Linked DNA regions of Chroogloeocystis siderophila 5.2 s.c.1. Each later gene encodes a partner of the first gene's protein in a complex. Links are inferred from orthologs where the notes say so. Each region holds a gene or a part of one and is shown on either strand. Other genes may lie near its edges.

The links.
Region 2: the proteins of dnaG (region 1) and dnaB are in contact, whole or in part, in a crystal structure (PDB 2R6A), measured with the Geobacillus stearothermophilus proteins. The link is inferred for Chroogloeocystis siderophila 5.2 s.c.1 from one-to-one orthologs. Residues at the interface, in WP_049624496.1 of Geobacillus stearothermophilus: Lys456, Leu457, Leu458, Pro459, Ala460, Asn463, Ala464, Leu467, Leu535, Leu536, Ile537, Ala538, Gln544, Glu545, Asp548, Tyr549, His552; in WP_033016901.1 of Geobacillus stearothermophilus: Ser13, Glu15, Ala16, Gln18, Glu91, Leu92, Asp94, Ala95, Val96, Pro97, Thr98, Ala99, Ala100, Asn101, Tyr104, Tyr105, Ile108.

The regions. Positions count from the first base shown.
Region 1 is NZ_MRCC01000009.1:193,146-196,418, reverse strand. What follows is about bases 180-3,119. They hold dnaG (DNA primase), read right to left. Parts: upstream 2,646-3,119; coding sequence 714-2,645; downstream 180-713. Other genes in these bases: NIES1031_RS12950 (hypothetical protein), read right to left, coding at 2,719-3,111; NIES1031_RS12960 (calcium-binding protein), read right to left, coding at 180-550. Outside these bases: more of NIES1031_RS12960, read right to left, coding at 1-179; NIES1031_RS12945 (glutamate-cysteine ligase family protein), read right to left, coding at 3,188-3,273. UniProt on the Escherichia coli protein: RNA polymerase that catalyzes the synthesis of short RNA molecules used as primers for DNA polymerase during DNA replication.
Region 2 is NZ_MRCC01000008.1:75,096-78,400, forward strand. What follows is about bases 23-2,994. They hold dnaB (replicative DNA helicase), read right to left. Parts: upstream 2,201-2,994; coding sequence 845-2,200; downstream 23-844. Other genes in these bases: NIES1031_RS11145 (di-heme oxidoreductase family protein), read left to right, coding at 23-826; rplI (50S ribosomal protein L9), read right to left, coding at 2,548-2,994. Also shown: more of NIES1031_RS11145, read left to right, coding at 1-22; more of rplI, read right to left, coding at 2,995-3,006; gloB (hydroxyacylglutathione hydrolase), read right to left, coding at 3,239-3,305. UniProt on the Escherichia coli protein: The main replicative DNA helicase, it participates in initiation and elongation during chromosome replication. Travels ahead of the DNA replisome, separating dsDNA into templates for DNA synthesis.

The DNA.
Region 1 (3,273 bases):
AGAGTTTATCATTACCAGACAAGCCATCAATGAAGTTATCAGTATTACCAACAACTTTGTTATTCAAGCTGTTGCCAGTGCCGTTAATTGCGTCGTAGCCTGTGAGGGTGAGATTATCGACATACGAGCCGAGGGTAAAGCTGACAGAAGACTTAACGGTATCATTTCCACCATTTTGGTACTCGATAGCGGTATCGTAAAAACTATCGACAATGTATGTATCATTACCTGTGCCGCCATACATCGCATCAGCACCGGAACCACCGTCGAGTAAGTCGTTACCAGCTTCGCCATAAAGGGTATCATTGTCAGCTTCACCGTATAGCTTGTCGTTGCCATCATAGCCGTATAGTACGTCATTGCCATACCAACCATAGAGCGTATCGTTCCCTTTCCAACCATCTAGAGTATCGTTACCATTCCAGCCATCGATCACATCTTTGCCGTCTTTACCGTTTACATAGTCATTACCATCATTAGCAAATATGCTGTCGCTGTAGTTTGTACCATTAATGCTGTCATCGAAAATGGTGCCATTGATGTTCGCCATTGTTTTTACTCCTAATTCATAAATGCTGTAGTTTATGAGCGATACGTTTTGGTTATCTCGTATGCTCTGTAGGTATATAGGAGTAGCTTTCTAGTTTTATGCAGTGGTGTCGTAGAGATTAGAAGATAAGGCATTGCCTTGCCCGTACATTAATCTGGTGCTGTTAAATGAGATCGGTGAGGGAAAATTGGCGTTGTCGATCTAATTGTTGTAAGCGGCGCTGTTCGGTGTAGAGGAGTTCATAGTATGATCGCGATCGCTCTGGATCTTCTTTTGGATCGATTGCTTCCCAAAGTTCGAGGTATAAGCGATAGCGTTTTTCACACATGACGCGTTCCATGCACGCGATCGCTGCTTGTACTCCTTGAGTCGCACGCAGCAGATCGTGTTCAGTTTTCTCATCTAAGTAAAATAAGTGTGATATTGAAGTCATCTCTCGTTCAAATTGTAAGCAGCGGGTTTGGAGGCGCGAGAATAAGGGATCTGATGCGTCAGATGATACTGGGTTATTTTCTAATGCAGTTTCTGCTAAGATTTGTTGCCACAAAAATCGATGATGCGAGAGGCTAAATTGTAGATCTCGCGCTTGTAAAGCTTCAGTAATTGCTTGACGATGTTCGGGACAATGTAGGTAAATGCGTAGTAGTAAAGCTTCGGCTTGTTCGAGGAGACTGCGATCGCTTGTCAGGGGAAAAGCTGATGATTGCTGCTGCTTTTTAAATGGTTGGGGTTTGCGGTTGCTTTGAACAGGTGTGACTTGCTGCGATAGAGTTTCAGCTTGTAGGGATATCAGGCGCGAATCACCTAAACTCAATAACTCGGCGCAGCGAAAAATATAATGATTGCGCGTATCGCTGTTATCAATTAATTTAAGCAACTTCACCATTTTTTGGGCGACTTGCTGAAATTGATCCGCTTGCTTCAAGTCGCGGTTTGCTACGATTTGTTGTATTTGCCAGTCTAACCACAATGGAGCTTTTTGTAATATCTCGCGATAGTGTTCAGGCGTGTAGGTATGTAGATATTCATCAGCATCTTTACCTTCAGGTAAATTGAGAATCCGCAAACTGACTTCACCACGATACGCAAGAGTTGCAATTTCGCTGATCGCGCGTTCTGCGGCTTGCGTTCCCGCAGCATCAGCATCAAAGTTCAGCACAAGTTGTTTTGATTCGGTGTAGCGTAATAATTGGCGTACTTGGTCTAAACTCAACGCTGTACCCAACGAAGCTACTGCGTTCGTAATTCCGGCGGCGTGGAGGGCGATCGCATCAAAATAGCCTTCGACGACGACTGCTTGATCTGCGTGCGAAATTGCCGATTTGGCTTGATCGAGGGCAAACAGCGTTTTTCCTTTGTTGAATAATTGAGTTTCTGGCGAGTTAAGATACTTGGGTTGCTCATCGCCTAAAGTTCTGCCACCAAAACCAATGACCCGTCCTTGGATATCATGAATCGGAATCATCAAGCGATCGCGAAAATAATCGTAATAACTGTTTTTTGATTGTCGTTGGCGAATTAATCCTGCTTGTTCTAGAAGTTGCACAGGGTAGTGCTTTTGTTCTACCAAGTAGCGATAAAGCGTTTCCCAGCTTGTCGGTGCGTAACCTAACCCAAACTGCTGAATGGTTTCTAGGCTGAGTTTGCGAGTCGATTGCAGATACTCTAGCGCGGCTTCTCCTTGTGGTTGACGTAAGGCATGTTGATAGAATTGAGCAGCGATCGCTAGAATCTCGTAAAGCTGTTCGCGTAACGATAATTGACGCTGTAGTTCTTGGCGTTGTTCGGGTGCGAGGCTTTGTACGGGTACTTGGTAGCGCCGCGCTAAATCTAAAACAACTTCACTAAACGAACTTTTCCCGACTTCCATCAAAAACTTAATGGCGTTTCCTCCAGCGTTACAGCCAAAGCAGTAATACATCTGCTTCGTTGGGCTAACACTGAAACTCGGAGTTTTTTCGTCGTGGAAAGGACACAAACCTACATAATCTTTACCACGCTTGCGCAGAACAACGTGTTCTGATACCACATCGACGATATCAACTCGTTGCTTAACTTCTTCAATTGTGTCTGGATGCAGGCGCGGAATTTGCATTGATCTAATTAGTGCAGTGTTTGAGCGAGACTGGTAATTGGTAAAAATCTTGATTAAGAATGACCTATTACCATTATCGAATTAAATAGCTCAACCAAGTTGATGGATCTTTTTGCGGAATCAACAGCCGCCATGTCTTACCTTCTTGCTGACGTTGCAAGTAAACATCAAAAGCATTTTGCTTTTGCGTCAATGTGTGTGGTAGTTTAAGCGTAAGGTCGTACGTACCGCGAACGTGATAGGATGGTAAACTTTGAATTTCTGTAGGTTCGCGTTGCTCAATCTTAATGTGTTCGACTTTTAAGCCTTGGAAATCGACGCCGAGTTGTTTACTGAGTTGCTGTTGTGTTTGTTCTAGTTGCAGTGCGATCGCGCTTTGGACAAGTTTTTTGCTTGGTTGCATTCCACTACTACAGGCTGTCAGCAAAACGAATAAAATCGCGATCGCCATCAATCGAAGCACCATATCCATTCCTCTAGCACGGGTTACGTATTGCCCCTGTAACTACCCCATCAGAGATTGTATCGACTTTGTGCTAGCTTTACTCCGCAAGCATCTCCAAATGCGATTGTTCTAGAAAGGCAACTTGCTGTTCTAATTTGTCGCAACACTGACGTACCAAGCGTA
Region 2 (3,305 bases), on another replicon or contig:
CTACGAACTGCGATCACCTGTTGCTCGAATCACACTTCCTAACGGGAAACCCTTACCACCACAAGTTTTAACCTCACTGCGGATTCCGACACCAATATTTGGTCGCGGTTTACTCGAAGCGATCGCGGACAAAACCATCTTAGCTTTAGCTGATCCAGAAGATAGCAATAAAGATGGCATTTCTGGTCGTCCGAACATGGTATGGGATATAACTACCCAAAAAGTAGTGTTAGGTCGTTTTGGGCATAAAGCTAATATTCCCAATCTTCTGCAACAGACCGCCTCTGCTTATGTCAATGATATGGGTGTGACTAATCCTTTATTTCCTGAAAAAGATGGCTCTAGTGATATTGACGATCGCACTCTCAATACAGCAACCTTTTATACACAAACACTAGCTGTTCCTGCTCGTACAATGGTAGACGATCCGATAGTCAAGCAGGGTGAAAAATTATTTAATCAAGCCAATTGTGCTGCGTGTCATGTGGCAGAATTACGTACTACAAACTATAAAATTCCTGCTTTAGCACATCAAACAATCTATCCTTATAGCGATTTGTTGTTACACGATATGGGGTCAGAATTAGCTGATCGTAGACCAGATTTTGCTGCAACAGGAACAGAATGGCGCACGCCACCCTTGTGGGGTTTAGGCTTGACTCAAACTGTATTACCTTATTCTGGCTATTTACATGATGGTCGGGCGCGGACATTAGCAGAAGCTATTTTATGGCATGGAGGAGAAGCTGCACAATCAAAAGAGATGTTTAAAAAGATGTCTCAAAGCGATCGCGATGCTTTAATTCGATTCTTAAATTCTCTGTAACTCACAAAAACTTCAATATTAGTAACTTGGAGGCTTGGCTAAATTCTTAAACTTCGTGAATTGCGGGTCAAATAATAATTTGACAGTACCTGTAGGCCCATTACGGTGTTTTGCTGCAATCACTTCAGCAATGCCGCGATCAGGAGTATCGCTATTGTAGTAATCATCGCGATAAATCATTAAAACGAGATCCGCGTCTTGTTCTAACGAGCCAGATTCGCGTAAGTCGGAGAGTAAGGGTCGCTTATTTGTACGTGCTTCTACTTGACGACTTAATTGCGATAGCGCAATTACGGGAACTTTGAGTTCTCTTGCCATACCTTTAAGCGATCGCGTAATCCGCGATAACTCTTGAACGCGGTTGTCGCTACTACTACCTTCCATCAGTTGTAAGTAGTCGATTAAAATCAAGGCTAATTCGGTTCCTTTTTCAGCTTGCAACCGTCGGGCTTGCGATCGCATTTCCATCACCGTCATATTTGCGGTGTCGTCGATATAAATCGGTAATTCAGATAAATTGCCAAACGCACGACTTAATTGTTCCCACTCGTTTTGGCTAATACGTCCCGCGCGCATCCGATGACTTTCGATTCCGGCTTCGCTGGCTAAGAGTCGTTGCACTAATTGCTCTTTAGACATCTCCAGGCTAAAAACCGCGACAGATTGTTCGTAGCGAGCCGCTATATTTTTAGCAATATTCAGTGCTAGCGCCGTTTTCCCCATTGCTGGGCGTCCTGCAAGGATAACTAAATCAGAACGTTGGAAACCACCGGTAAGCGCGTCAAGGTCGTAAAAATCGCACAATAGTCCTGGTAGAGTTTGTCCTTGGTCGCGACTTTCGAGTTCCTGAAAAGTATCAATCAGCGTATCTGAAATCGAGACAAGACCTTTTTGCGGACGTTCTTGCGTAATGCTGAAAACTTTTTGCTCTGCACGGTCTAAAACTGTTGCTAACTCAACATCAGTTTGATAGCCTAGCTGGACAATTTCATTACCCGATTCAATCAACTTGCGCCGCAGAAATTTGTCCATGACTAGCATTGCTAGGACATCAATATTAACGGCTGATACGGTGCGGTCTACAAGTTGGGTAAGTTTGCTTCTCCCGCCGATCCGAGATAGTAAATCGTGGTCTGCTAACCATGCGGATAGACTGAGAAGATCCGTCGGTTTTCCCTGCTGGTGGAGTCTGAGGGCGGCTTCGTAAATTTCCCTGTGGGCGCTGATGTAAAAAGCTTCTTTGACAAGGCGATCGCTTACACGGCTAATTGCTTCAGGGTCGAGTAAAATCCCTCCTAAAATGGCTTCTTCGGCATCAATATTCTGTGGAGGTAAGCTGCCGATATTATCTTGAAAACTCAGTTGTTGAGTCATAGAGCAGAGGTCAGAGGTCAGAGGTTAGGGTTAGGGCAATGAAGAATTAAATCCTGTATCTATTATCGCTTTTTCCGCTTGCCCTGATTGTCCTGCTTAGGAAGACACACTACACCCTTATGATATGAATAGCCTTGGTGACTGAAGTCGCGGCTTGATAGACTAAGTCTACCTCCGTGGGCTAATACCATTTCAAGTTATGGTGCTCCAATCAGGTAGCAAGCGAGCAGAGATGCTTCAAGTGCAGGGGAGAAAATGCCTGTATTTCTCATTTAATAACGCGCTTCGCAGACCTTCGGTTCAAACATTACCCCCCGATCTCTGACCTTTGATCCCTAACCTCTTCTTCATTCTGGTACAACCTGAATTAGGATTTCTGCTGTTACCTCTGGATGAAGTTTAATTTCAGCGGTGTAAGTACCTGTTTTACTGATATCTGGTAAAGTTATCCCGCGCCGATCTACTTCTTGACCGATTGCTGCTTGAACTAAGGCCGCGACTTCAGGAGCGGTTACAGTACCAAAAATAGCGTCTTTTTCACCAACTTGCTTCGCGATTGTGAATTGCCCTACTTTATCTAATGCTGCTTTTTGAGTTAGGGCTTGTTGACGTAATTCTTCTTGACGCTGACGTTCTTTTTCGCGTCGGCGCTCAACTTGCTTGAGAATCCCTGGAGTTGCTTGCATTGCGAGATTTTGGGGAAGCAAATAGTTGCGAGCGTAACCTGGTGCAACTTCTACTAAATCTCCAGATTTTCCTAGCTTGCTAACATCCTGATTGAGAACTAATTGCACGCGTTTTGCCATGGTCTTTCCTGTAGTGGTTGAATTATGTTGGTATCGTTGCGAATGTTTATTTAAAAAATTGATCAGAATCTATAATCGTAACGAAATATAGCAAGCAATCGCAACCGTATATCTTACTACGTCTGGTTAATCGATAGCAATAGGATCGTATTCATGCAAAATGTCTTTCAAACGATGAAGATATCAGGAGTAATCGATCTAAAACAGCAAAGCTTTCTCTGCCTTTCTTCACTCAGAACTGATCTTTCATTCCGCGCAAGCGTGCAAAAGTTTGTAGTGGATCGTTGCTTTGTACTGCT